Regions from separate parts of the Sporosarcina sp. FSL K6-6792 genome, predicted to be linked through region 2. Evidence: a T-box and tRNA genes for the amino acid it is inferred to sense, from the RefSeq annotation. Region 2 holds a T-box; the other regions hold tRNA genes.
The links. The T-box of region 2 lies ahead of argS (arginine--tRNA ligase). A T-box ahead of a tRNA ligase gene usually reads a tRNA of that ligase, here a tRNA-Arg.
Positions count from the first base shown of each region.

Region 1: it encodes a tRNA-Arg, which carries the amino acid that the T-box ahead of argS (arginine--tRNA ligase) is inferred to sense. The anticodon was not compared.
Region 3: it encodes a tRNA-Arg, which carries the amino acid that the T-box ahead of argS (arginine--tRNA ligase) is inferred to sense. The anticodon was not compared.

Region 1 is NZ_JBBOSA010000001.1:2,085,618-2,095,847, forward strand. It holds gene gap (type I glyceraldehyde-3-phosphate dehydrogenase) at 1-860, opposite strand, end outside; gene MKZ26_RS10070 (sugar-binding transcriptional regulator) at 1,112-2,146, opposite strand; gene MKZ26_RS10075 (glutaredoxin family protein) at 2,283-2,636, opposite strand; gene MKZ26_RS10080 (TPM domain-containing protein) at 2,608-3,408, opposite strand; gene MKZ26_RS10085 (LemA family protein) at 3,405-3,983, opposite strand; gene clpP (ATP-dependent Clp endopeptidase proteolytic subunit ClpP) at 4,162-4,782, opposite strand; tRNA gene MKZ26_RS10095 (tRNA-Arg) at 4,973-5,044, shown strand; gene MKZ26_RS10100 (HPr family phosphocarrier protein) at 5,519-5,776, opposite strand; gene whiA (DNA-binding protein WhiA) at 5,813-6,760, opposite strand; gene MKZ26_RS10110 (gluconeogenesis factor YvcK family protein) at 6,786-7,769, opposite strand; gene rapZ (RNase adapter RapZ) at 7,774-8,664, opposite strand; gene MKZ26_RS10120 (NUDIX hydrolase) at 8,661-9,143, opposite strand; gene trxB (thioredoxin-disulfide reductase) at 9,340-10,230, opposite strand, start outside.
Region 2 is NZ_JBBOSA010000001.1:3,366,640-3,376,869, forward strand. It holds gene argS (arginine--tRNA ligase) at 1-1,634, opposite strand, end outside; T-box leader at 1,697-1,901, opposite strand; gene MKZ26_RS16540 (ribonucleoside-diphosphate reductase subunit alpha) at 2,463-4,679, shown strand; gene MKZ26_RS16545 (flavodoxin) at 4,664-5,104, shown strand; gene MKZ26_RS16550 (ribonucleotide-diphosphate reductase subunit beta) at 5,059-6,120, shown strand; gene ric (iron-sulfur cluster repair di-iron protein) at 6,296-6,994, shown strand; gene MKZ26_RS16565 (nitrate reductase subunit alpha) at 7,495-10,230, shown strand, end outside.
Region 3 is NZ_JBBOSA010000001.1:1,267,760-1,277,989, forward strand. It holds gene gltB (glutamate synthase large subunit) at 1-1,326, opposite strand, end outside; gene MKZ26_RS06070 (LysR family transcriptional regulator) at 1,447-2,349, shown strand; gene MKZ26_RS06075 (ABC transporter permease) at 3,386-4,594, opposite strand; gene MKZ26_RS06080 (ABC transporter ATP-binding protein) at 4,587-5,528, opposite strand; gene MKZ26_RS06085 (ABC transporter ATP-binding protein) at 5,552-6,397, opposite strand; gene MKZ26_RS06090 (GntR family transcriptional regulator) at 6,400-6,792, opposite strand; gene MKZ26_RS06095 (hypothetical protein) at 6,805-7,527, opposite strand; tRNA gene MKZ26_RS06100 (tRNA-Arg) at 8,429-8,502, opposite strand; gene MKZ26_RS06105 (hypothetical protein) at 8,976-9,125, opposite strand; partial or broken gene MKZ26_RS22330 (hypothetical protein) at 9,189-9,383, opposite strand; gene MKZ26_RS06110 (RNA-directed DNA polymerase) at 9,516-10,230, opposite strand, start outside.

The sequences.
Region 1 (10,230 bases), 1.3 Mb from region 2:
CCGTTATAATCTTTAGAAACTAGTGGGAGTTCATTATAAGCCAAGAAACCTTTTAGCTCATTTTCAGACGCGTTTTTCAATGCATTGTTCACATCAGCAATTGTCACATCTTTCTCAAGTTCAGCGACAAAGTCAACGAGTGAAACGTTTGGTGTTGGAACGCGGACAGCCATACCGTCAAGTTTACCTTTCAATTCAGGAATAACTTTTGTTACAGCTGAAGCTGCGCCTGTCGTAGTTGGAATCATGTTTTCTGCAGCTGCACGAGCACGTCTGTAATCCGAATGCGGTAAATCCAAAATGCGTTGGTCATTTGTGTACGAGTGAATTGTTGTCATTAGACCGCGTTTTATACCGAATTCGTTGTGAAGTACTTTTACAACTGGAGCAAGACAGTTTGTCGTACATGATGCATTCGATACGATGTTATCATTTGCCGGATCGTATGACTCGTGGTTAACACCCATTACAAGTGTCGTGATATCGCCTTTTGCCGGTGATGACAAGATAACTTTTTTCGCACCCGCTTCAAGGTGTTTGTTCAGTCCAGCTCTGTCCGTAAATACGCCTGTCGAATCAACGACAACGTCAACCCCAAGTGTGCCCCATGGTAGCGCTGCTGGATCTTTTTCTGCATATACTTTCACTCTTTTGCCATCGACAATAAGCGTGTCATTATCAAAACTGACTTCCGCGTCAAATACGCCATGTACAGAGTCATACTTCAAAAGATGTGCAAGCATTGCTGCATCCGTCAAATCGTTCACTGCTACAATTTCAATTTCCTCTTGTTTCAAAGCTTCGCGGAATACTTTACGCCCAATCCGTCCAAATCCGTTAATCGCAAGTTTCAAAGTCATAATATATTCCTCCATGTTGTTTTTTTTAGTTTATAGTGAGAAAAGCGCAAGGCGCCGTCCAGCCCCGACAGGCATAAGACGGTTTGCGAGGAGGCGTACTTCAGCCACCACAGCAAAACGGCTTATGACCCAAGGGGTTGGCGCCTGGAGCCTAGACACCGTTCTCTATTAAAAAATTTCTTATAGCTACATTTACACAAAGCCCATCTAAACCTATTCCCTGAAAATACCCGTCTTAGTCATTTATGCGTTTATTTATTGACGAGTATTTTCAGCATTTCAGTTGCTGCACCTTCATCAGTTACTAAAATCGTTTGTTTAGGCGCACTTGCCATATAAGCCAAGATAGCTTCAGCTTTACTGCTGCCGCCTGCGACTGAAATGATAAGCGGAATCTTCTCGAGATGGCCAGTTTGGATACCGATTGTCCGTAATCTGTGGACAACGTTACCATCCTGGTCAAAATAATAACCGAATGCTTCGCCTTTAGCTCCATTGTCTTGGATCATATCTCGCTCTTCTGTAGGCGAATTACGCATAATTGCCATTGTTTGCGCGTCGCCTACTCCATGCAGAACACAATCTGTTGTGTCATAAAGTTCAAGCATTTTCAAGACGGAAGGTTCTTTTCGGAACGCTTCATGGGCTTCTTCGCTTAACGACTCTGGATAATAAAATGTACTATACGTACCTCCGCATGCCGAGGCGAAAGAGGCCGCAATGACATTCGCTTGCAAACCAATATCATCTCCTACACCGCCTCTTGCAGCGATGAATAGCAGATTATTGGTACCGCTAAACTTTTCGATATGAAGTGGAATCGATGCAATTGTACTTCCTCCAGTGACGGCGACTACTTTGCCCTCGTCAATTTTAGAAGAAAATTGTTTCGCTGCCTCCATACCAAGTAAGCTTTTCGAAGCGGTATCGGTATCGCAGTTACCTGCAACAACTTTGACTGATTGAATGCCAAGGAATTCCATTAGTCTCTTTGCAATAGACGTACGGCCCGACCAGTCTTCCATTGAAGACTCAAGAGCAAGTAAGACAGTCAATCCTTCAGTGGTAATTGAAGCTCCGTCTTTTGCAACAGTAATCAGATTTTGACCCCTTAGCGTATCCATCATGGTTCGCGTTTCCCGCTCCGATAAACCAGCCATCTGACCGAGTGGACGCCTTCCAATTGGACCAGCCATTTTTACAAGCTTTAATATCCGATATCTTTGCTGCATTAACTCCATCATTTCTGGTACGAGTTTACTCTGTGCATCCATCAAAACGTCCAATGGCTGCCCTCCTCTTTACCATAGGGACATTTAACGACCCTACATACTGAATAGCGTCCCACATAAAGCAAAAAAATATTTCTAACTTCATTATAGCTCTTTTCATTCGACTTTACAAACAATACAGCATTAATTATCAGAATAAATCAATGATATCAGCGTAGCCAATTGACCCGTAAAGCATTACATCGCCATCTTTTTCGATGACAGGAATCAAAAACATATATTTCTCATGATTTTCATCATCAGTTTCTATATCTACTTTCGTCCACGTCAGCGGGAAATCCTCTTGGACAAGTTTCATCATTAATTCAGCTTCATCACAAAGGTGACAACCGGGTTTTGTGTAAAATGTCACATGCACTCTAATGCACCTCGCTACCTCTATAATACCTTCATTATAATAGAATAATGGGCGGCATGCACAGGATATTGCCTGTGCATGCCACCAGATAATTTTTTTACCAGCTTCGGCCTGCTCCGCCACCACCGCCGGAACCACCGCCACCGAAACCACCAAAACCGCCGCCGGAACTACCGCCACCACTTCTGCCCCCAAAAGAACCCGGGAAGAAAATTGGCCCTCCGCTACGCCGTCCGCCCGAACCGCCTCCGCCTCCTCGGCCTCCTCTATTACTGATAACACGGAAGACAATGTAAATAATGATGAAAAGGATGACGGGGAATGGAATACCGAATCCCCCATCACTTGAGTCGGAATCTATAGTTGTGACGGGCACATCCGCGCCATCCCAGCCATATTCAGCTGCGATTTCATTATAGAATGATTTATATGCTTCCATGATCGCCATGTCAGGCTGTTGCTTATTCAAATAAGGAACAGCTACTTCATCCATTATACTTCCGACTTTTCCGTCCGGAAGGGCACCCTCTAATCCATACCCGACTGATAGTTCGAAATGTCGTTTACCATCGGAATTTTTCTCTGTTGTAACAACTAGCAAAGCTCCATTATTTTTTTCCTTATTGCCTAATTTAAATTCCCTAAGCTTCTCTACTGCATATTCCTCAACTGGCTTATCGCCTATGCTCGGGAGGATCAATACCGCAAGTTCCGCTGTCGTAGCATTATTTAATTGAATCCCATATTGCTCAAGTTCCGCTTTCTGTTCAGCGGACAACACATTCGCAGAATCTTGAACGACTGGAACAGCAGCATCAGCCGAAAACACTGCTGAGTTTAACGATGTAAAAACAATCAGACATGCCGTCACCAGTATGCGGACAGCTTTTCTAATCATTCCTTGTCATCTCCAAAATCGACATTCGGTACTTCATTTGCAGCTGCATCGGCTTTAAAGTATTCCTTTTCATCATATCCGAAAATGGATGCAACGATTTTTCCAGGGAATCTTTTTACTTGCCTATTGTAATTGGCGACTACGTCGTTATAATCCTTACGCGCAACGCCCAGACGGTTTTCAGTTCCAGCCAGTTCATCCATCAACTTAGTGAAATTTTCATTTGCTTTTAAATCAGGATAATTCTCGACGACGACAAGGAGACGACTAAGCGCACCCGATAAGTCAGCGTTTGCATCCGCTTGTTCTACGGGCCCATTTGCTCCGGCAAGTCTTGCACGGGAATCTGCAATGTCACTGATAATCTCTTTTTCATGGCTCGCGAAACCTTTAACCGTGCTTACCAAGTTCGGTATCAGATCGAGCCTCCGTTGTAGTTGATTTTCAACTTGTGCATACGCCTGGTCCACATCTTCTTCTAAATTAACGAATTTGTTATAACTTGGAACCAGTATCATAGCCAAAACTGCAAGTATAATTACGATTACCGCAATTGGTCCTAAAACTTTTTTCATGTTAACACTCCTCACGAGTTAGTTACTTTCATTTACCCTATCGCACACCGTACCGAAACTTTTTCTACAGTAGTATATACAGTATGACGATTGAAAAGGTTTCATTTATTCTACGGCAACGTTTATTTATAGCCACAAAAAAAGGCTTCCCATAATGGAAAGCCGACTTTTGTAGAACTTATTTAGATTCAGGTTTAGTTTTAGCTCCGTCTTTCATGTCACTGCGTGTAATAATATGGTCAATTAAACCATACTCTTTCGCACGTTCAGCTGTCATAAAGTTGTCGCGGTCCGTATCTCTCGCAATTACTTCAACCGATTGGCCAGTACGCTCAGCAAGAATCAAGTTTAGTTTTTCACGAGTGAAAAGGATATGTTTTGCAGCAATTTCAATTTCTGTTGCTTGCCCTTGTGCTCCACCTAATGGTTGGTGAATCATTACTTCTGCGTTAGGAAGCGCATAACGTTTCCCTTTAGTACCCGCCGCTAGTAGGAACGATCCCATAGATGCAGCCATCCCCATACAAATTGTTTGGATGTCAGGTTTGATGAATTGCATTGTGTCAAAAATCGCCATACCAGCAGTGACGCTTCCCCCGGGGCTATTAATGTAGATGGAAATATCTTTATCCGGATCTTCTGCTTCTAAAAATAGGAGTTGAGCAACGATAGAGTTCGCAACGTTGTCATCGATTCCACTTCCAAGCATGATGATACGGTCTTTCAATAGACGTGAATAGATGTCGTAAGCACGCTCACCGCGGCTAGTCTGTTCAATTACTGTAGGTATTAGATTCATTCTATTTCCTCCTTCAAGCTGGATAGTGTTGTCTACCTATTGAAACATAACTTCGTTTCAACTGTAACTTTATCATACATAGTATGGTCAACGAAGGTCAAATATAACGCTTTCAAAATAAGCATTGCATTCATTGAGCTACACCAGTATAATGAATCTAGTCTGCTGCAAAAGATAGCCGATTTGTAACGCCCTCGTGGTGCAACGGATAGCACGTGAGCCTCCGAAGCTTAAGATGTGAGTTCGATTCTCGCCGAGGGCATATCCCAGTATAAGGTTTATACTGTAAAATATTCGTCTGCTTTTAACAAGCAGATGAATATTTTTTTGTCGTATTTTTGGGGAGGGTGCTGCGATAGTTTACGGACTTTCCATGACTTCGGGGCGCATCCCCATGAATTCACACCCTATTGCCATGACTTCGGGCCACATCTCCATGAATTCACACCCTATTGCCATGACTAACCGCTCCTGCCATGACTATTTATCTCCTCGCCATGACTTCGGGCCACATCTCCATGACTTCACATCCTATTGCCATGACTAACCGTTATTGCCATGACTATTTATCTCCTCGCCATGAGTTCGGGCCACATCCCCATGACTTCACACCCTATCGCCATGACTTCACACCCTATTGACATGACTAACCGTTATTGTCATGAATTCACATCCAGTCTCCATAAAAAAACCGTTACCACTTGTCGTTTGACAGCGCTAACGGTGATTGTTTTATTTAATTTCCATTTTCAACAAGAACTGCGAGTGATTCTAGAGCCTGTTCTTCGTCAATTCCTTCTGCAATCAACGTAACAGTCGTGCCGCGCGCGATGGCTAGGCTCATGATCCCCATTATACTTTTAGCATTTACTTGGCGTTCTTCTTTTTTCAAAAATACGTCTGACAAAAACCTATTTGCCTCTTGGACAAATAGTGCTGCTTGCCTTGCTTGCAATCCTGATTTCAACTTCACTTCAACTATTCGTTCTGCCATGACAGCGCCAGCTCCTCTCTTGGTTCGACAGTGGATTTACCGACTACCGATTCCCCCATTGCGAAGATTTTCCGCAATTTCTTCAATTTTTCTTAAGCGATGGTTCACACCTGATTTACTTACCATTCCACCCGAAACCAGTTCTCCAAGTTCCTTCAACGTAATATCCTGATTGTCGACCCGAAGCCTTGCGATTTCTTGTAATCTATCTGGTAATTCAGCAAGTCCAATCGTACTTTCAATAAACTTTATATTTTCAACTTGGCGCTGTGCTGCACCAATTGTTTTATTCATATTCGCGGTTTCACAATTCACAAGCCTGTTCACACTATTCCGCATATCGCGTATAATTCGTACATCTTCAAACTTCATTAAGCTCACATGCGCGCCGACGATGCTAAGGAAATCCGATATTTTTTCAGCTTCTTTCAAATAAGCAATATACCCTTTTTTCCGTTCAATCGACTTCGCATTCAAATGGTATTTGTTCATCAGATCGACTAAGTCTTCACTATGTTCTTTATATATCGAAAAGATTTCAAGGTGATAAGAAGATGTTTCCGGGTTATTCACGGAACCCCCTGCCAGAAAAGCCCCCCGCAGATAAGCGCGTTGACAGCATCTCTTTTTAACCAATTCCTTTGAAATCTCATTTTTAAATTGAAATGTTCCCGTCAGGATTAGTAGTTCTTCCAAAAGAGCTTTTGCTCCACCTCGAATCCGGCAAATGTAAACGTTATTTTTTTTCAAGCGCATCTTTTTTCGAACAAGCAACTCTACTTTATAAGGATACAATCGTTTTAAATTCGTATATAGGCGTCTGGCAATCGCTGCATTTTCAGTTTGTACGTCCAAACTTAACTGTTTATTAGAAAAGGAAAGTGCACCATTCATCCTAATGAACGCCGCTACTTCTGCCTTTACACAACAGTCATCCGCTTCTATCTGTGTCATTTCCTTTTTTGTTTCTGAAGCAAAAGACATGATTCTTCCCCTTTCTCGGCGACGATCACGTCTGTTCCGTTTCGATCCCATTTTCCATATATTCTATAAGCCATTTAGCTACTTTTTCGGAATCATGTATGATAGTTCCATTTAATAATAAGCAAATGTCTTTTACTACGATATTTGGTACAAGTTGTTGAAGCGTTTCCAAATCGTTTTCGACAGGCCAGGGAGGTCCCGTCCATTCTTTCCCACCCTGCAACGCAGAAAATTCTGTGCCGTTCAATAAAACCGTGTCGATAAAAGGTTCACCCGCATGATCATATAATGCCTGCACATGCTCCGAAGCTGTATAGCGGTGTGTTTCTCCTGCTTGCGTCGTCAAGTTGTTAATATACACCTTTTTTGCCTTACATGACAAGACCGCTTTACGAATTGATTGGACAAGCAGTGCCGGCAAGATGCTTGTATATAGGCTGCCTGGGCCAATAATGATCAGGTCAGCAGAATTGATTGCCTCTATTGTTTCAGGTAACGGTTCAACTTCTTGTGGTGATAAATACACTTTACGAATTTTACGTTCGTAAACCGGTATTTTCGATTCACCCGTCACGATTGTACCGTCTTCGAGTTCTGCGTGCAATGTGATCCGCTGATTAGCGGCTGGTAATACTTTCCCTTTTATGTTTAGTACCCTGCTCATTTGTTCGACTGCTCGTGCGAAATCACCTGTGATATCCGTCATAGCAGCCAGCATAAGATTGCCGAGTGAATGACCTTTCAAATCCTCTGAAGTAGCAAAGCGGTATTCAAACATTTCTTCGATTAATGGCTCTACATCTGAAAGCGCTGCCATCACTTTACGAATATCACCCGGAGGTGGTATGTCATATTCGTCAAGAAGTCTGCCCGAACTGCCGCCATCATCAGCTACTGTAACGACCGCAGTCAAATCGACAGGGTAATTTTTTAATCCGCGTAGCAAAGTGGATAAACCAGTTCCGCCGCCTAACACAACGACTTTCTTCAAGTTCCCGGATTTCGGCATAGCGTCAATCCTTTCTTTTTTCAATATCCCTATGGGTGATGAGTGTCCGGTACTCGTCTTTGAACCGGCTTCCGAAAAATTCAGCGAGTGTGACAGAGCGGTGTTGACCTCCTGTACAGCCGAATGCAATCACAACTTGTGATTTTCCTTCATTTTTATATTGTGGAATTAAGAACTTAAATAAGTCCGTTAGTTTTTCAATAAGGATTTGAGTATCTTTCCATTTCAGTACATAGTCATAAACTTCTTTCTCGAGTCCCGTCTTCGGTTTCAAATCCTCAATATAGAAAGGATTTGGCAGGAAACGCACGTCAAACACGACATCTGCATCAATTGGCATGCCATGCTTAAAACCGAAAGAGAGGAAGTTTAGTGTAAAACCAAGATCATCCTTAGAGGAGAACTCAGCCATTATTTTTTCTCTCAATGCCCTTGGTTTTAAACTTGTAGTGTTGAATATCGAGCGTGCGCGGCCTTTCATCTCAGACAACAGCAGGCGCTCTTTCTTTATACCTGCTAGAGGCAATCCGCCTGCCGATAATGGATGTGACCTTCTCGATTCCTTATAGCGTCGAACAAGCGTCTCATCGTCTGCATCAAGGAATAATATTCGTGATGATACACCCTGCATTTCCAAAAGGTCATCCAGAGCACCAATGAGCGAATCAAATAGGTCACCTCCACGCGTATCCATTACAGCGGCTATCCGTTTCATTTGATTTTCCGATTTCATCATCAAATTCAGAAACATAACTAATAGCTCCGGAGGCAAATTATCGATGCAATAAAATCCAAGATCTTCAAAGCTCTGCACTGCAACCGTCTTACCTGCACCCGACATCCCCGTAATAATAACGATTTCAATATCGCTGCTTGGCTTCCCTATTTCAGTCATTGTCCATCACCTTCCACAGAATTTTGGATTTCCTCTTTCAAGAGTTTAAATTCTTCGGTATAAAAGAACGTTCCATACTGTATCCCACTCTGAGATACTGCAAACAGTAAATTGGTTCGATCCCCTTCTGCCATCGGAAGTGTCTCTAAGCTTTCAACAGGATGCCATTCCAATACTCCTTCAATTGTCGTTTCAAACGGTTTACCCACTAAGTCAAAAGCAATGAATGTGTGGAGCATCCATTCGTTTTTCACAGTCTCCCCAGTTTCATCTGTAATCATCATTGTGTAGACGCCTTTTAACAATGGACTAATCGGTACAGCACCGGTTTCTTCCGTGAATTCTCTGACGGCTGTTTCGTAAACCGATTCACCCGGATCCATCTTTCCACCAGGAGCTACATACCACCCGCGACGAGGTTTTTTTAACAGTAATACATGATTATCTTTTACTACAAGTAAATTTACGATTCTCTGCATTTGTCTAACCCCACTTTTTATAAACGCATAGTATCATTATACATCGAACCGTTGTAAAACGACAAAAAAAAGGCAACCCATCGGATAAACCGATAAATTGCCTTTCAAAATTTACTTTATCAAAAGGGGGGTCAATTGATACTTTTACTATACCCTTTAGACATTGCATTTCTGTTACAGCTTCATTAAGGTTACATTAAGCTTTTGCGCCTAATTTCTCCATCAATTCCTCAACGTATTTCTGGACAGCCTGCGCAGCAATACTACCGTCTCCAGTAGCCGTAACAACTTGACGCAATAATTTTTCACGAACATCCCCTGCAGCATAAATACCAGGTACAGATGTTTCCATGATTTCGTTTGTTGCAACGTAACCATTTTCGTCAAGAATACCAAGTTTAGCAAATGGAGCAGTTAACGGGTCCATTCCGATATAAACGAACATGCCATCCGCTTCAAATACCCTTTCAGAACCATCGACAGTTGAAACAAGTGTCACGGAACCAACTTTTCCTTCTCTAGCATTTACTTCTTTCACAGATGAATTCCAGATGAATTCAATCTTGTCGTTTGCAAATGCACGGTCTTGAAGAATTTTTTGTGCACGTAATTCACCGCGGCGATGAACAATCGTCACCTTATCTGCAAACCGTGTTAAATAAGTTCCCTCTTCTACGGCAGAATCGCCACCGCCTACAACAACGAGCTCTTTCTTACGGAAGAATGCTCCATCACAAACCGCACAATAACTTACGCCACGGCCAGTAAGTTCAGCTTCTCCGGGAATACCCATTTTTTTGTATTCAGCACCTGTCGTAATAATAATCGCACGGGCTTTATACTCTTTATCCCCGACGACTATCGTCTTGTAACTTTCTCCATCAATAACATCTGTAACATCGCCATAAGCATATTCAGCGCCAAACTTACGCGCGTGATCAAACATTTTTGTAGAAAGGTCCGGACCTAATATATGTTCGAATCCTGGGTAGTTTTCAATTTCTTCCGTATTAGCCATTTGACCGCCTGGAATTCCCCGTTCAAGCATTAACGTTGAAAGGTTCCCACGAGATGTATAGACAGCAGC
Region 2 (10,230 bases):
AAACGTAACACCTCTTTCAAGACAATCGCGGTACTCGTGATCAGCGCAATTCTGTACGGTAGATGGTCTGTATCTGAGAGCACTTTGACATTGCCGTAAAACGAGCTAAACGTTTGAGCGAGATCGATTGCATATTTTGCGATGATGGAAGGGTCTAAATCATTCGCAGCGCGCTTGACTGTTTGTGGGAATTGCTCCAATGCTCGAATGATTTCCCATTCGAAATCATTGACGTCATCCACGCTATAGGGCTGTATGTCGCCAGCTTTTCTTAACACTGATTTGGCCCGTGCGAAAGCATATTGGACGTAGGGACCGGTTTCACCTTCTGTCTGGAGCATTGTTTCTAAGTTAAATTCGATATCGTGTTTGCGATGTTGTTTCAGGTCACCGAAAATGATGGCACCGACGCCAACTTCTTCAGCGACTTGCGCTTTATTCGCTAAGTTTGGATTCTTCGTTTCAATTGTCGACTGTGCAAGTGAAATCGCCTCATTCAAAACTTGTTCTAGCAAAACAATTTTCCCTTTGCGGGTGGACATCTTTTTTCCAGCTTTTAATATGAGACCGAAAGGAATGTGCTGGATATCGTCTGCCCACTCGTAGCCCATTTTACCGAGTACTTTCTTGAATTGTGTGAAGTGGAGACTTTGTTCATTTCCAACGACATAGAGAGATTTCACGAAATCATACGTTTCTTTTCTATCGATTGCAGCGGTTAAATCGCGTGTGGCGTATAACGTCGCGCCATCTGACTTCATAATCAAACAAGGCGGCATATCCTCACCCAGTTCAACGACGAGTGCACCATTCGATTCTTTTAAAAGTCCTTTATTCGCCAAATCTTTAACGATGGGTTCCATCTTGTCATTATAGTAGGCCTCGCCGTTATAGGAATCAAAGGCGATACCGAGTAAATCATAAATGCGTTGAAATTCCTTGAGGGATTCCGTTTTGAACCACTTCCATAATGCCAGCGCTTCTACATCTCCGTCTTCCAGGGCTTTGAATGCCGCTCTGCCTTCATCGTTAAGGGAGTCATTTTGTTCCGCTTCTTCGTGGAAACGGATGTACAGTTTTAGCAGCGTCTGGATTGGCGCTTGTTGGACCTCTTGTTCGTTGCCCCATTTCCGATAGGCTGTCAGTAGCTTGCCAAACTGTGTGCCCCAATCGCCGATATAATTGATTTTCACGGTCTTAAAACCATTCTTTTCAAGTAGTAGCCCAATCGAATTCCCGATGACTGTGGAGCGTAAATGCCCCATGGAAAACGGTTTGGCAATGTTTGGGGACGACAAATCGATTGTGACAGTCCCGCCATTCCCTTCATTAGATGAGCCATAGGAAACGGATGGATCCAGAATTTTCTGCAGTAGGGCACTGGTAATTGTAGTACGGTTCAGAAAGATATTCACATATCCGTTGACGGCTTCTGCTTTACGAATTAGCGGATGTTCGATTGCCAGGGCGATTTCATTGGCAATGACAACAGGCGATTTTCTAAGTTCCTTTGCGAATGGGAAGCATGGTAAAGCCAAATCGCCTAAATGTGCATGGACAGGCTTTTCTAGCATGTTTTCATTCAAGGGAATCGGACTAAATTGTTGCAGCACTTGCAAGACATCCATTTTCATTGTCAACACTCCTTTTGGTTGATTGAACTAAAAAAGCGTAAAAAAAAGCCCTCATCTCAAATTAATGAGACGAAAGCTTACTTCCGCGGTACCACTCAAATTGCCCGTATAGGGCCACTTCCTCATAACGGCGAGACACCGGCTTTTCCTAAAAAGCTTGGAAAAGCATCTCCGAAGTGCGGTTCACAAGTATTCTTTACCGGGCTTCCACCTTCCCCAGTTCGCTGAAAAAGAAATCATTGCTACTCTCTTCATCACAGATATTGTAGTTGAATGTATCAAAATGGTGATTGGGTGTCAATGGAAAGTAACAATAATTCACAAGTGAAAACTGTTTGGAGTTAACTTCTAAACTATGTGTAGAACACTGCATTTAGTGCTGAATGACAAAATAGAACCAACATCGAGAAAAAAGGATATTTTTTTAGATTTTAAATTAATGTTTATAACTTGTGTATCGTTTGCAAGAATGACGATGATGACGGTCAAAGCGACACGAGAAAATGACTGTGGATATGTGGATAAGTTATTGATGGTAGGGCAAGTAAACTTTTTCCCTATTTACGATTAGACCACAACATGTTAGGGTATGTATAATGATTAAGACACTACATATAGTGTTAGTGGCGAAATTGAACGAAAGCTGTATTGTTGACAAATAGGAATTTAGAGTGTCAAATAAGTTCTTGACTACCTAACTACAGCCAACAAATTATCCCTCAGTAAATAAAATTCATAAACGATGGGTCTGCCTGAAAAAGGTGGGATTATCGTTTTTTATTGGAAATAGAAAAATTAGGTTTGATAAAGGAGCCGATGAAAATGACAATGAATATTACTAAGACGAGTACGGAGATGCTATTGGAAGACTTACAGAACGAGTTTGGTGGGGAGAAGATTCGTCCATTATTTACTGCAAGTGAAAAATGGAATGAGCGTCATCCTGGAGCAAGCGCATCAGAATGGACAAAAGCGATGATTCTAGAAACGCTCAGCAATATCGATGAGGTATCGACGTACTGGACTTTCGTTGCGGCCCGAATTCACTTACGTGATGTTTACAATCGTCAAGCTCAGCTTCGCGGTGCAAAGGTCTATACGGATTTTGCTGAAAACGTTGCTCGTCTAGTCGAGCAGGGATTATACACACCCGTCTTAACGGAAAAGTATTCACGCGAAGATCTTGTTATTCTCGGTAATCTAATCGAACCAGAACGGGACAAGCTATTTACATATATCGGTTTGAAAACACTTATGGACCGTTATGTCGCTGTTGACTTTAGCAAACAATCGGTTGAACTTCCGCAAGAACGCTGGCTTGTCATTGCGATGACATTGATGCAGGATGAGACAACTAACCGGCTTGAAAAAGTAGCGGAATCATACTGGGCGATGAGCAGTCTCTATATGACGGTTGCAACACCGACATTGTCGAATGCTGGAAAACCGCACGGCCAGTTATCAAGTTGCTTTATCGACACGGTCGACGATTCTTTGCAAGGCATCTATGACAGCAATACGGATATCGCTAACTTGTCGAAATACGGTGGCGGCATTGGTGTTTACATGGGGAAAGTCCGCAGTCGTGGCTCATCCATTCGTGGATTTAAAGGCGCTTCAAGTGGCGTACTTCCATGGATTAAGCAGCTGAACAACACGGCAGTAAGTGTTGACCAGCTTGGTCAGCGACAAGGTGCAATCGCCGTTTATCTCGATGTTTGGCACAAAGACATTTTTACGTTCCTTGACCTCAAGTTAAACAACGGAGACGACCGCTTGCGCGCACACGATATTTTCACGGGCGTCTGCCTTCCTGATATTTATATGGAACAAGTTGATGCACGTGGAGACTGGCACTTGTTTGATCCGCATGAAGTTCGGGTGGTTATGGGTTATTCACTAGAGGACTTTTACGATGAAACAAAAGGGGCAGGTTCGTTCCGTGAGAAATACGAAGAGTGTGTTAATAATCCTGAACTTAGCCGGGAAATCGTTCCTGCTATCGATCTTATGAAACGGATTATGCGTAGCCAATTGGAAACAGGAACGCCGTACATGTTTTACCGTGATGAAGTGAACCGTGCGAATGCCAACAAACATGAAGGCATGATTTATTCGTCGAATCTTTGTACAGAGATCACGCAAAATATGAGCCCGACTGAATTCGAGTCTGTTACGCTCGAAGACGATATCGTGGTGACGCGCTCAAAACCGGGTGATTTCGTCGTCTGTAATTTATCATCCATTAACCTTGGACGCGCTGTTCCAGCAAGCGTTTTGGAAAGACTCATTACAATTCAAGTGCGTATGCTTGATAACGTCATCGATCTTAATAAAATACCGGTTGTCCAAGCGCAGCGAACTAACGCGCGTTACCGTGGAATCGGTCTAGGGACATTTGGCTGGCATCATTTGCTTGCCTTGCAAAACATTCAATGGGAATCAAACGAAGCAGTGGATTATGCTGATAAATTATATGAGAAAATAGCTTATTTGACGATTAAAGCTTCGATGCAACTGGCTACTGAAAAAGGATCGTACCCATTATATGAAGGATCTGAATGGCAGTCTGGCGTTTATTTCGACAACAAGAACTATGACTCGAAGGAATGGCATGAACTCCGCATCGATGTTGCAACAAATGGTATGAGAAATGGTTATTTGATGGCAATTGCACCGAATAGCTCGACGTCTATTATCGCAGGATCAACTGCATCAATTGATCCGGTTTTCAAACCGTTTTATCATGAAGAAAAGAAAGATTATAAGCTTCCAGTTGTTGCGCCTGACCTTAATCACAACACATATGACGTCTATCGACGCTCCGCTTATATTGTCGATCAGCGTTGGTCAATCAAACAAAACGCAGCAAGACAGCGCCATATTGACCAAGCAATTTCTTTCAACATCTATGTTCCGAATTCAATTCGCGCATCGGTTCTGCTTGAACTTCATTTGCAAGCGTGGAAGTCTGGTATGAAAACGACATACTACACACGTTCAACTGCGACGGATATCGAAGAGTGTGAATGGTGTCATTCTTAATCGTCTACGCATCGTGGAGCGGAAACACGCAGGAAGTTGCTGAAATGATTGAAGAAACGCTAGTAGCAGAAAATATAGCTGTTACAACGTATCGAATCGGTGGGGGCGTCATTCCGAACCCTCGTGATTTCGATGCGATGCTCTTGGGGTCATTCACGTGGGAGCAAGGCTCAACGCCTGATGAAGTAAAAGACTTTGTAGCGGATGTAGGGTATAAACCGGATAATGTATACGTCTTCGGAACGGGTGATACCCAATTTGGCGGCGATGCATTATTCTGCCACGCAGCGGTGAAGTTAGCGCGGTTTTACGCATCCCCTTATGAGCCGCTTAAAATCGAACAAAGTCCACGTGGCATACAGCAAGAAAAAGTAATTGAATGGTCGAAGGGAGTCATCAGAAATTGGAAAAACTTAAACGAGTGAAGGTCTTGGAACCTGCACATCCAAACAAATCAACGGCTATTTTCGGGGGCAAGGCGAGTGGTATCCTCAACTGGAATGACATCGCACATCCCCATTTCTATACATTGCGTCAACAAATCCGTTCACTATTCTGGACGGCCAATGAAGTCGATATGACACAAGACGTTAAGCAATTCTCGACGCTGACAAAGCCGGAACAAGACGCATTTCTTAAAATTATTGGCTTACTTGCGACACTTGACGGACCACAGACGACAATCGCTTTGAAAATGGCGGATTATACAACCGATCCTTCTGTTAAATCAATTATGGCCACAATTGCCGATCAAGAAAGTGAACATAATCACAGCTATGCGTACGTACTATCTTCCGTTACGACACTTAATAAGCAGATGGCTTCATTTGAAATGGGCCGCTCAGACGAAGTGCTATTGAAACGGAATGAGCGCATTGTAGAAGTATACAATGACTTCGCCGAGCGTCCGACAATCGAATCAGCATTGAAAGCGATGGTCTATACGACGCTGCTTGAAGGGCTATTTTTCTATAGTGGATTCGCATTCTTCTACAATCTCGCACGCAATCAGAAAATGGTCGGTACTTCGACAATGATTTCGTACATTAACCGTGATGAATTGCAACATGGGAAAGCAATTAGTGACATTTTCCGCGCAGCACTTGCAGAAAACCCTGAACAAAATACAGATGAATTCACGGCTTGGATTTACGATCAGTTCAAACATTCGGTCGAACAGGAAGTCATCTGGAGTCGTTACGTACTAGCAGATATTGAAGGTATCGAACTTGCCGAAATGGAAGGCTATGTGAAATATCGCGCGAACAAAATGCTTCGCATGCTCGGACTTAGTGAAATTTATCCGGAGTTCACTGACAACCCAATGAAATGGATTCGTGCATATGTCGACAGCTTCGACGATACAAAAACGGACTTCTTTGAACAATCTTCACGTCAATACGTTAAAACAAGCGATCTTAATGGATTTGATGATTTGTAAGTATATGAACGCACACGTGAAAAATCGTGTGCGTTTATTTTTTTCAAGTAAGAAGGGATTTGAATGGGGAGGTAGTATCTTAAATAGGGCAAACCCTACTATCGGTACGAATTGCTGCCTTGTAAACTAAGGGTGAGAATAATTCTCATTAAAACAAGCAGAGGAGGAAATAATTATGAGTCGACTAACACTTGATACACAAGTTTGTGATATCGTCACGGAGCTCCCTCAAAGTGCTGATTTGTTTAGAAGTTTGCGCATCGATTTCTGTTGCGGTGGAAAAATTGCTCTTGAAGATGCAGCCAAAGAACGAAAACTCAATCCTGAAGAGGTTCTAAATAGTGTCAAAAAAATAGAGGAGAAACGCGAGCAGCAAAGTGGAATCGATCCGACGTCATTCGGTTCAAAAACGCTCGTCTCCTATATTCAAGAAAAGTATCATACTGGGCTACGGGAAGAATTACCGCTTCTCGCACCGTACATTACAAAAGTTGCCCGTGTCCACGGAGAAAATCATCCGCATCTACTTCGCGTTCAAGAGATTTTTAAAGAATTACGAAGTGAACTTCTTGATCACACGGCAGACGAAGATGCCAACGTATTTCCGCTAATTCTGGAGTTTTTAGAAAATCCTACACCTGAATTGAAAGAAAAGGTTAAGCCGCTTGTAACGGAACTTGAGCAAGAGCACGAACACGCAGGTAAATTATTATTTGAAATACGTGATCTAACGAATAATTTCACGCTACCAGACGAAGCCTGCGGAACGTATAGACTCGTGTACGCACGTCTTGCACAACTTGAAAAAGACACATTTGAACATGTCCATCTCGAAAATAACAACTTATTCGACCGTGTCAGGGTCGCACTGTGATTGATTAAAGGACAAAAACCACCTATCTACAAAGGTGGTTTTTTGTGTGTAATGGTTTAGCGAAGTCCGTTATGACTATAGAAATAGATATGAAAGAGTCTGGGATAGTATGAAACCACTTGCATGGCTAGGTTTGCTAGCGGGGGTCGTTTTAACGTTCGCCAGGGTGCTCGGTAAGTTTGGAGCAATACTGATAGAGACAGAGAAAGTAATAACACGTATATATCGTTTCGAAAAAGGTCGCTTATTCTAGTCCGTAATGGGCAGAGTAGGCGGCTTTTTAATTTGAAGATAGAAACTATAGATTTTCAACATGGAACGTTGGTCAGCTCCGGGCGCTTTCCGCTTTTCTTTTTATAAGGGTATTCCCCACATCAAATAGGCACATCCCTACTAGGAAAGAATCAGGATGATACTTAAAATTAATAGTATGTGAATGAATAAGTCTTTGATTCCCGTCATAGATCGTTAGTTATTCTAAAAAGGAGTGAGCTATTCCAATGAAGAAAAAATTTGGACTTAATTATTTCAAGCCAGTTGAACGTTTTTCAGGAAATTGGTCAATTTTAGAAGAAAAAAGTCGAGATTGGGAAAATATGTACCGCCAACGTTGGTCTCATGACAAAGTGGTTCGGACAACGCATGGCGTGAACTGTACAGGGTCATGCAGTTGGAAAGTATTTGTGAAAAACGGCATTATCACTTGGGAAAACCAGCAAATTGATTATCCTTCATGTGGTCCTGACATGCCTGAATTTGAACCGCGTGGATGTCCCCGTGGAGCTTCATTTTCCTGGTATGAATATAGCCCGCTTCGCGTGAAGTATCCATACATACGAGGAAAGTTATGGCGTATGTGGACTAAAGCAGTTTCTGAACTGAAAGACCCTGTAAAAGCATGGGCTAGCATCGTAGAAGATCCTGATAAGGCAGATGAATATAAAAAAGCGCGCGGCAAAGGCGGCCATGTCCGGGTTAACTGGAGAGATGCAACCTTAATGATTTCGGCACAGCTTATTTACACAATCCAAAAGTACGGTCCCGATCGGATAGCTGGATTTACACCGATTCCAGCAATGTCAATGGTCAGCTATGCGTCGGGTGCACGATTCCTCTCTCTTCTTGGCGGCGAAATGCTTAGCTTCTATGACTGGTATGCGGATTTACCACCATCTTCACCACAAATTTGGGGTGAGCAGACAGACGTCCCTGAATCGAGTGATTGGTTTAACGCTGGTTACATCATTATGTGGGGATCGAATGTACCGCTAACAAGAACGCCAGATGCTCACTTCATGACAGAAGTGCGCTACAAAGGAACGAAAGTAGTTTCTGTGGCCCCGGATTACGCAGAAAGTGTTACACATGCGGATGACTGGATTGCGGCAAATCCCGGAACGGACGCTGCAGTTGCTCAAGCAATGACGCACGTCATTCTCGATGAATTTTATGAACAGCGTAAAGAGCCGATGTTCTTGAATTACGCGAAACAATATACAGATATGCCTTTCCTGATAACACTCGATACACATGAAGATTCTTATAAAGCGGGTCGATTTTTACGGGCAAGTGATATAGGGCAAGCATCCCAGCACGCTGAGTGGAAACCGGTTATTTTTGATGAAACGACAAATGAAATTATTGTTCCGAACGGTACGATGGGACAACGTTGGGAAGAGGACAAGAAGTGGAACCTAATTCTTGATAATGCAGACGGAACACGCGTTGAACCGGCTTTGTCAGTGGCTGATCATGGGGCGGAATGGAAAGAAATTGTTTTCCCATTCTTCGACAACGTGTCAAACGGAACATTCAAACGTCCGATTCCGGTGAAAAAAGTAACACTTGCAGACGGAACCGAAAGTCTTGTAACAACTGTTCACGATTTGATGCTCAGCCAATATGGTGTTAACCGAATTGGCAGTGATTTTGAAGCGTCTGGTTATGACGATGCAGAATCATTCTACACGCCGGCGTGGCAAGAGAAAATCACAGGTGTGAAACCTGAACTGGTTACCCAAATCGCGCGAGAATTCGCACATAACGCGCTTGAAACAGGCGGTCGCTCCATGATTATTATGGGGGCGGGTATTAACCACTGGTTTAACAGTGACACCATTTATAGATCGATCCTTAACCTCGTTATGTTGACTGGTTGTCAAGGCGTTAATGGTGGTGGCTGGGCCCATTACGTTGGTCAAGAAAAATGCCGTCCGATTGAAGGGTGGAGCACAATCGCATTTGCACGTGACTGGCAAGCGCCGGCACGACTTCAAAACGCGACATCTTATTTCTATTTTGCAACTGATCAATGGAAGTACGAGGAAATGGGCGCGGATCTTCTTATGTCACCGACAGGAGGAAAAGCCCGCTATCAGCATCCCGCAGACTATAACGTCTTGGCTGCACGACTTGGTTGGTTGCCATCTTACCCTCAGTTCAACAAGAACAGCCTGACGTTTGCAGAAGAGGCAGCCAAAGAAGGAAAAACAACAACACAAGAAATCGTTAATTATACACTGGAACAAATCAAGTCAGGCGAAACAAAATTTGCAATTGAAGATCCGGATGCACCGGAAAACTTCCCGCGCTCTCTATTTGTTTGGCGCTCCAACTTAGTGTCGAGTTCTGCAAAAGGTCAGGAATACTTTATGAAACATTTATTCGGCGCTTCCCACGCTCTGCTTGCAACACCAAATGAAGATGTTAAGCCTGAAGAAATTGTTTGGCGCGATGATGTGGAAGGAAAACTCGATCTTCTTGTGGCACTGGATTTCAGAATGACAACAACTCCGTTGTACGCAGATGTCGTTCTTCCAGCAGCAACTTGGTATGAGAAACACGATCTTTCTTCAACAGATATGCATCCATTTGTTCACCCGTTCAACCCAGCAGTTGACCCGCTTTGGGAATCTCGTTCTGATTGGGATATTTACCGCGCACTTGCGGAAACATTCTCGGAAATGGCAAAAGTTCATCTTCCAGGCGTTTATAAAGACCTTGTCACTTCACCACTTGCGCATGATTCTATCCAGGAAATTGCTCAGCCTTATGGCGAAGTGAAGGACTGGAAAAAAGGTGAAGTTGAAGCGATACCGGGTAAAACAATGCCAGCTATGACAATTGTCGAACGTGATTATACACAAATTTATGATAAATACGTCACGCTTGGACCATTATTATCGACTGGTAAAGTGGGAGCGCACGGCGTCAGTTTTTCTGTAGCCGATGAATAT
Region 3 (10,230 bases), 2.1 Mb from region 2:
TAAATTTTCGTCTAACCATTGTTGGTAAGGTAATGCATTTGCCATATCTGATTTAATTTCTTCGTCTGAAATAATACGACCTTGTTCTAAATCAACAAGTAGCATTCTTCCAGGGGTTAAACGTTCTTTGTATAAAATATTTTCTTCTTCTACATCTACTACCCCTACTTCAGAAGAGAAAATAATATAATCATCTTTTGTCACATAGTACCGAGCTGGTCGTAAACCATTGCGATCTAAAATTGCCCCAATTTGTTTCCCATCTGTAAATGAAATAGCTGTTGGTCCATCCCATGGCTCCATTAAACTGCTGTGATAAGAATAGAAAGCCTTTTTCTCCTCAGTTATATGAGGGTTTTCTGTCCAAGGTTCTGGTATTAACATCATGGCAGCGTGAGCTGGTTTTCTACCAGCAAGTACAAAAAATTCAAATGCATTATCTAACATGGAAGAGTCGCTCCCATTTGTATCAATGATTGGCAAAAGTTTTGGAAGATCCTCCCCAAATGCTTCTGATACAAATTGTTGTTCCCGTGCTTTCATCCAGTTAATATTTCCACGTAATGTATTTATTTCGCCGTTATGAACAATATATCTGTTTGGATGTGCTCTTTCCCAACTTGGAAATGTATTGGTACTATAGCGAGAATGTACTAATGAAAAGGCAGATGTAAATAACTCATCTTGAAGATCCACGTAAAAAAGATTCACCTCTTTGGGAGTAAGTAATCCTTTATAGACGATTGTCTGACTTGACAGACTTGCACAATAGAATTTTTTATCCTGTTGTAGTGCCCAGTGCTCCACTTGTTTTCGAATGATATATAATTTACGTTCAAATGCAAGTGAATCAGTTGCGTTTATTGCTCTGATGAATACTTGACGAACGACTGGTACTGTCTCTTTTGCTTTTTCACTTAGAACACTAGCGTTAATTGGAACTGTCCTCCACCCGATGAGTTCTTGCCCTTGCGCAATAATCATGTCGTTAATTTTTTGTTCAATGCCCGCACGTTCTTCATTATTGTCTGTAAAAAATAGCATTCCTACGCCATAAGCTCCTTTTTCCGGCAAATCCCATTCATTACACACAACACGAAAATAAACATCTGGTATCTGCACCATCAGTCCTGCACCATCACCCGTTTGACCATCGCTTCCACGTCCCGCACGGTGATCAAGTCGACATAACATTTCTAATCCTTTTTCTACGATATTATGTGTTGCATTTCCTTTTATATGTGCATATAAACCTATCCCGCATGCGTCATGTTCAAACGTTGGATCATACATGCCCTGTGCTTTCGGTAATTGATGAAATGTCATTTGAACCCCTCCATTTTCCATAAAAAGTAACTTACTAATATTATATGTTTTCAAACTAATACAAACAATATATAATTTGGATATAAATGATCTGTTTTTGAGATAGATTAGGAGGGAAGTATGGAAATACGCCAGTTGAGGTACTTTATCGAAGTAGCAGAACGTGAACATATTTCAGAAGCAGCTATTCATTTGCATGTAGCCCAATCAGCTGTAAGTAGACAAATTGCAAATTTAGAAGATGAACTTGGAGTAGAATTATTTGAACGTGTTGGTAGAAATGTGAAGTTAACACAAATTGGTAAGATTTTTTCAGAACATAGCATTTCTGCTTTGCAAGCGATTGATTATGCGAAAAAACAAATAGACGAATATTTAGATCCAGATAAAGGGACTATCAAAATTGGATTTCCTACTAGTTTAGCTGGTCACTTATTACCTACTGTCATTTCAGCGTTTAAAAAAGAATATCCCAATGTAGCGTTTCATTTACGTCAAGGATCATATAATTATTTGATCGATGCTGTGAATAAAAGGGAACTAAATCTTGCCTTTTTAGGACCACTTCCTCCAAAAGATGACTCGATCAACACATCTATATTATTTACTGAAAATTTCTCTGTACTTTTACCTTCCAATCACCCCTTTGCAAAACGTGAGAAGCTACAACTTATTGATTTAAGAAACGATGATTTCATATTATTTCCAGAAGGATATGTACTTAAAAAAATTGCAGTAGAAGCATGTAATAGCGTTGGGTTCACACCGAAAACTTCATCAGAAGGAGAAGATATGGATGCCATCAAAGGGTTAGTAGCAGCAGGTATCGGTGTAACTATTTTACCCGAAAGCTCTTTTTACGATTCTACACCACGATTTACAGTTAAAATACCAATAGAAACACCAATCATTCGAAGAACCGTTGGAATCATTAGCCCCGCAACTCGAGAGCTTTCGCCATCTGAAAAGGTATTCCATCAATTCGTCACCCGCTTCTTCTCTATCCTTGGTCAGTACCAGTAACATCCCTGTACTATTGGCTAAAAAATCATTAATAATCGAGACAAAATCGTGAGTTTCATGTTTTTCATTACTCACCAAAATTCTGGATGGTTTTTACCCCATCCAGAATTTTACGGTAAATAAAAAACTTTAATCGGACTGTATTTATTGTTCTCGACAGCGGAGAATTAGTTTAAGACCCCGCTTTTTTCAAAATCTCCGAAATTTCACATCTGTCCCCTTAAGAAGTACAGCTTTCTTTATTTCCACATAATACATTTCGTTCTTTGCCTAAAATCTTGTATTTGAAACAGCGTTTATCCGGACAAAAAAACGTCAAAACCTTATCAAAAGGGTTTGACGTCTTTACGTGAATACTTTTGGAATTAGCACAGTTCCTCGGCAATTTACAGTTGAGATTACAAAGGGTCAATCTCTCCACCTTACTTAATAAGAAAATCACGTCTGTTGATTAACCATTTTCTTGCATAAATAACAGGTAAGCAAAAGGTTGAAAACCCATTTTCAGAAGAGCTACCTTTTTCAACAGGTATCAGTGCCCGAAGATGTAATTTCGGGCACTCTGGTACATTGCACAATGTGTTTTTAAATAAGGCTTAAACTCAACATCATGTAAGCTCCTATAGAAAGTGACACTTCCTAAAATAAGAAAAGACCATAAAGAAAGCTTCAGCCGCCAAAATTACATCTTTGGCGGCTTTTTACCCAGTTAGGAACCCTCCATTCCCTTGTTCCCAAAAGCATTAGCACTTCGTGTACCTTTGCCTTTGGGGCGCGACGGATGAACGACCACCAATCGATAACTGAAAAAGATGTATAGGTATGCGGCGAAGTCGCATTCCTATACATCAAAATAGCTCAGTTATATATAGAAGTTGTTCAATCCAAAGCGAGCCAGAAGCAACTATGCACCGAGCGCCTAGTAGTCCATTAAGTTATTTATTGGTTATTTTTAGTTAATCAACACATGTGTAAGAAAGTTTTCTATACTATAATTTATTAGGTTAATAGATATTGAATAGCAAGTTCTATCTTTTTACGCCCGAATCCATTTCCAGATTTCGCCCGGTGTAGCGTTCTTGCCATACATCAGGATGCCAATCTTGAAGACTTTGCCCGCAAGTTTCATGAAGACCCAGACGCTGACGACAAGAATTCCGATGGCGATAATGATTTGCACCCACGGCCATTCTTCAAGAAGTGACAGGCGCATAATGAGAACGCCAGGTGATGTAAACGGGATATAGCTTCCAAGCTGCGCCCAGAATCCGCTTGGATCGCTGAAGACTGGTCCAATGAAAAGGAATGGGCTGAATGGTAACATCATGACCATGCCCTGGAAATTCCCCGCTGTCGAGATATCAGCCATTGTGGCACCGATTCCGACGAATAGCGCCGCATAGAGCAGGTATCCGAGGATAGAAATGAATATTAGCACTAGAAGTTCGGGCACTAACAGATACTCAATAATCGGAAAATCGATTTTCCAGATGAGCACCGGCAGCGCGATGACAATATAGACAACGACCTGGATGATACCGAGGACAAAATAGCCGATGATCTTGCCTTGCATCAGTTCTGCAGGCGTTAAAGACGACAGAATAATCTCAGCAATTTTGTCTTTCTTCTCCTGGGACGCGCTTTGGAAGATTGCCATTCCGGTGAAGACAATTGACAGCATGACGACAGCGGCAAATGCTCCTGGAATCACACGTTCCAGCATGTTTTCACTGAACAGGCCGCCTTCTTCCGGTTTTTCTGAAGCATCTTCAAAGACGACTCCCTGCGCGACAACTGCCGCTTCTTCCTGTGTCAGGCCGAGCTGTTCGATCTGCAGCATCTGTAGTGGACCACCGAGGATCTGGACTTCATCCATGAAGGCTGAACTCGTATCTTCATGCGTGTAAACTGCAACTTTTCCGGTTTCAATTGCCTGTTCGTCGATGAAGATATACGCAGCGTCTTCTTTGCCTTCCAGCGCTGAGGTGGCTTCCTGTTCTGTGGTGTCTGTCTGTTCCATCTGCCATTCGGTATTTGCTACCGCTGCTTCCAATTGTCCGTAGACCCCGAGCTGGTCATTGACGTAGACTGTCGTTGTCGCTGCTTCATCATCCGAACTGAACAGGTCTGGCAGCAGGAAAAATGCTAGGAAGATGATTGGTGTCAGGAATAGGCCGATGATGAACGACTTGCTTTTCATATTGCGTTTGATTTCCCATTTGGCGACTTTCATCGTGTTACGCATGCAACTCACCCACTTCCTTCAAAAGATTCTTGTCCGTGGCGATATCTATGAAGATTTCATGGAGCGAAATCCGGTCGATCGATAGTTCCTGAATGTCGAGTTCATCTGGAAGATTTTTCAGCCAGACAGCGGGTTGCACATGTTTTGTGAGATAAAGCACAGCCGTTGCCCCATTCTGTTCGACCCGCTCGACTTCCGGCAGGTTTTCAAGCAGGCTGCGGCTGTTGCGGCTGTTGCTGCCGTTGATCGTGCATTTGAAATTAGCATATTCCTTTTTGACATCACTCAGGGTCCCGTAGATCACTTTCGTGCCGCGGTGAATCAAGAACAGCCGGTCCGCCATCTCTTCGACAAGGTTCATCTGATGCGAAGACAATAGAATCGCCGTGCCTTTTTTGGCCAGTGAACGTATTTCTTCTTTGAACAGCTCCTGGCTGACCGGATCAAGACCTGAGAACGGCTCATCCAGAATCAGCAGTTCCGGTTCATGAAGAATGGAGGCGATAAACTGGACTTTCTGCCCCATCCCTTTCGACAACTCCTCGACCGATACTTTATCCTTGCCCTCTAGGCCAAACTTTTTCAAGTACTCGAGCGCGCGTTCTTTAGCGCGGTCCAGCGGATAATCCTTCAGGTCCGCAAGATACAGCAGAATGTCCATGACCTTGACGTTTTTGTAGAGCCCCCGCTCTTCCGGCAGATAGCCAATTTTATCACGCGGGATATCTTTCGTAGAGCGATTCCGGAAAGCAATCGTACCTTCATCGGGATACAAGATGCCCATGATATTGCGGATTGTCGTCGATTTCCCCGCCCCGTTCGGTCCGAGTAGCGCCATAATCTCCCCTTTTTTCACTTCGAAGGAAATATTTGAGACAATCTTCTTGTCCTTGAAGGATTTTCCTAATCCTTCTACAGTAAGCATTGTTTCCATTTCTCTCATCCTCTCTTAGTTCTCTACTTCAGCAGAAGGCTGATGATTTCTTCCAGTTCCAAGGCTTTGACATCAATGACACTGTGTTCGTGTTGCGTGAAATACTGTTCCGTTGTGTCAGGATTATCTGATATCAGCTCGTTTCCGGAACGGGAAAGCTCACCCGGTACTCCCACCGCCGGCATTTCTTTGAGCCAATAGCGGCGGAATCCCGCAGCGAGCATGTCTTTCTCATACCAGCCGATCGCCTGTCCGTCCTTCATCAGAAACAAGTAATCCGCCAGTTTCTGAAGATCCTCCGGCTGATGAGTTGTCAGGATGACAGCACGGTCCTCCTTTTCCATCCATTCGACAAGCAAATCCATGAATTGTTTTTTTGATGGGATGTCAAGTGAGACGGTAGGTTCATCGAGAATCAGGATATCAGTATTCCGCGGCAATGCGAGCGACAGGCTCAGCTTCTGCTGGAGACCTGGCGATAATTTGCCGAAACGCTTATCGAGCGGGATGTTGAACAGCTGGATCATGCGTTCAAAAAGCTTCTCATCCCATTTCGTATATAAAGGGGCAATCAGCCTTTTCAGGTCCTCTCCTGTATAGGCGTTCCAGCCGACAGTGTTTTGCGGTTGGTACGTGACATGCCTTTTCCAACTTTCGTCTTTCCCGTCGACCGATTTACCGAAAACCCTAATCCCTCCTCCGTCCAGATTCGCCAGATTCATAATCAGCTTCAGCAAGGTGCTTTTGCCAGAGCCGTTATTGCCGACCAGCGCCGTGATGGTCCCCGGCTCAATCACTAGGCTGATAGGCCCGAGCTGAAAATCATCAATCTTTTTATTCGCGTCTTTTATTTCAATCCATGGCTGCATTGTCATTCCCCTTTCGCAAGTTTTTCTAAAGTCTCTTCAAAAACCGTTTTGATTTCATCGACAGTATAGTCGTAATCCATCGCGTTGCGGATGGCCCGTTCGAATTCCGTTTGGACGGAAGCCGTCATTGTTTCCTGTTTCATGGAGTTCTGTATTTCTGCGACAAAAGTCCCTTTGCCCTGGGCTGTTTCGATGAAGCCCTGTGACTCCAGGTCCTGATAGGCGCGACGTATCGTGATGACGCTAATCTCCAGGTCTTTCGACAGCACCCTGATTGACGGAAGCGGCGTTCCTGCAGGCAAATGGCCTCCCGCAATCAGTGCTTTCAGCTGCTTTTCAATCTGGTGATAAATCGGTTCACGAGAATCTTTGGATAAGCGTATCGGCAGCAAAATCCAGCCCCCCTCTCACAGATATTCCGTTTTCTTCATGGTTTTTCTCATATCCGCTTGCCAGTATTTACAGCCCGCAATGCTTAAGACAATAGCCACGATGACTGACAGCAGTGTCCATTCAGTTGCAAGCGACATCGTCCAGTAGATAAAGCCGTCCTCTGATAAAAGCGGGAACATGAAATAAAGTGCAACGGCGCCAATCACCAAGTAAATAAACGATTTTACGATGGTACTCGTATTGAAATTTCCTCCCGCTTCGCTCGCCGCCATGATAAAGCCGACTGCAATCGATAAGCCCAGCCAAATCAGCAGGAATGCAATGTAAGCGATAGGCGTCATCATGTCCCGGAAATTCTCCGACATCAGCGGCATCGCGATGAACAGAACCAACTGGAACGGAAATGAACAGAATGCATGAATGATGAAGCGGCTTTTGACGATGATGTTTTTCGAGATCGGCAGCTGCTGCAGCATGATGATTGAGGGCGCTGTCCATAAATCCCCATCCATCTTCTGCATCTGGAATTCCTTACCCTTCATCCAGGTCGGGAACATGAAGAAAATCAGCATGAACATAAAATCAAAGAATTTGAATTCGCCTTCCAGGTAAACATCGAACGACAGCATGAAAATCAGGCTCATCACGATATAGAAAATCAGGATTAGTAGAAAGCTTTTTATTGAAGCCTTTATTTCAAAAGCTGCGAGCCTGTATGCTTCTTTCCATTCATTCATATATAAACACCCTTTCTTAACTGTTATACTGTTTATACTCATATACACAGTAACATATTCTTTTTAGAGTGGTCAATTCATTTTAAAAAAGAATAAACAGTAGTTTAGGAGCGTGGCATAATTTTCTTGAAGAGAAATATAGTGAAACAGTTGAAATAGATGGAAATATCTATATTACAATTGGTGATGTTTTATTGCTTATTAAATAGCAGTGGACGCAAGTTATAAAAAACTTGCGTCCACTTTTTATTTATGATCAGATTTTATTCTCTATCTACAAGTTCTAAGAATATCTCTCTCCAAGCTACAGCAACTGCACGACCCTCTTCCGGCAATTCGTTTACAAATGGAGATAAAACAGTACAGTTGGTATCCTGTTCTTTTACCCTACTTACTAAAAAGACTGATCTGATGTAATTCATACATCTTTTTTCAATGCCCAAGGAGGGATTCGTCACCCCACCGACGGCTTAGCTAAACACTAGGAACCTCGCGATAATCACATTGTGGGCCTGATTATTTTTCGGCACTTCTACTCTCAAACTTATGACTTATCAAATCGTTTAGGGTCAAACTAATAGTATTCAACGGTTTGTGGACAATAAACACAGTACACATCAATTTCGTTTTTGTCGGCAACTGATGTCACTATTCTTTTTGTATAAAAAAAGATGAACGAAATCTGACTTCTAAATTCAAACTTTATAAACAACATATCAATCGATATTTCTTTCAAAAGCATAGTGTCGAAACGCGCTAATCAATTGTCGTGTTAGAAATCCGCGTAGTTACTGTTCAAAACAATCAAATTCAACCAGGCTCTCAGCAAATAAAAAACACCTGAAACATTGAATTAACAATGTTTCAGGTGTTTTTTATTCAAATTAATTTTATTACATTATGTCCCAGGAGGGATTCGAACCCCCGACCGACGGCTTAGAAGGCCGTTGCTCTATCCAGCTGAGCTACTGAGACAACACAGTCATACCAACAATTTGAGACGTTTTTTAACTCTACTAGGGATTCGGTCAAATTACGTTTTTAGACCGAAACTATCTTTGAACCAATGATAACATTATACAAGCCTATTGCAAAGCTCAGTTCGTTACGTTAGCAACTTCAATTAGTGGGTGTATGAGGTCACTTTTATATAGGAAGATACTCTTCCTCAATATCGGATACGTCCCCCTATTTCCACAATAAGCTCTGTTTGCGCTCTTAAGGAGAAACAATGAAAGCAAGTCAACATCAAAGCATAAGAACGCTCACAGGATGTTCTCAGATGGCATTATCTGTTTTGACAATACAAATAAAAAACGAGATAAACACTTGGTTACCTCGCCTCATTGCTACACGTATTCTCTTGCTTCTCAACCGCCTGAACTTGTTCTATACGCTCTTTTGAACACACCATACATTTGCCTTCGTAGGAGCGCTATATCTTCCTTTTATTTATCTGTTTGTTTTTGCTTATTTTTCAAATACTCCGCACGTATTTTTTCAAGTTGCTGCTTTTTATCAAATTTGGCAGGCTTGTGTTTTTCATGATACTTCGTCACAGCTGCCTTACCTTTGGTATCCAATTGATATTTCCCCACTTTGTTCACCTACTTTTCTTGTCTTTAAAGAGAATCTATTCAACAAATATAATACACCCTATTTTACGTCTTTAATGTAACCCTCAGATTCTGAAATAAGACCTTCTGAGGACTAGTATATACCATATGGCTGCATAATAAAAAGAGAATCCTCAAAATAAGGACTCTCCTTAAAAATATATTTATAGTAATGACAATAACTGCTTCAGTAGTCAAGAACATCGCTGCAACAGATGCTGCGTTTTGGAGTGCATAACGCTGTCGTAGAGCCGTTCATTCATAATTTCATTATAGGAATACCACTTCTCGATATTTCTTTATTCTTCCTATTGTAAACCAATTGTAGCTTCTTGTGAAGTGTTCCCACAAATTACCGTAACATGTCAATGACTATCTACTTTCAGCCCACTTTACAACCGCTATCTCCAAAACGTCCAATCTAGGTAAGATAGAGCGATACCAGTGACTGGCTTCATCTCCAGGAAGACAATTAGCAGAAGCTAAAAATGCCCTTCTTTGCCAATTAGGTAATTGCATGATGTTTCTCTTCCTAGTCTTAAACCATGATTGTTGATTTGCTTGACCAAGTGCTAATATTATTTTCCTTCTTGAAAAGTCATCGAAATATTCATTATAGCGTGCCGCCAGATTAGCGATATTCCAACCTTTTCCATTGCTAAATGTATTAAAAATCCACATTCTATGATATTCCAAATGACCAACAATGGAATCATCTAATATCCTAAATAATTTTTCACTCACTACTTCCTTCTGCTGATCATTTAATTCTAATTCATTAACATATACAAGAATATGTTTAAAAGCTATATATAGTTTGTCGATATTTTCTAAAACTAAATCCAACGCATCAGCATTTTTTAATTGAGTCATTCTTCTCAAAGTAAATCCGATTACTTTGGCATCAACAATTTCTGAATCAATTTGCTCTTGGAGAATCGCTTCAAGGTTTAAATTATCTATTTGTTGCTGAATTTCAGGTGGTAATATTTCATAATTAATTTCTCCATAGGGGTCTTCTATTCCCATTTCCTGTAGTATTTCTAAAAACTTATCTGATAATCTCTGAACCTCAATAGACTTCTCT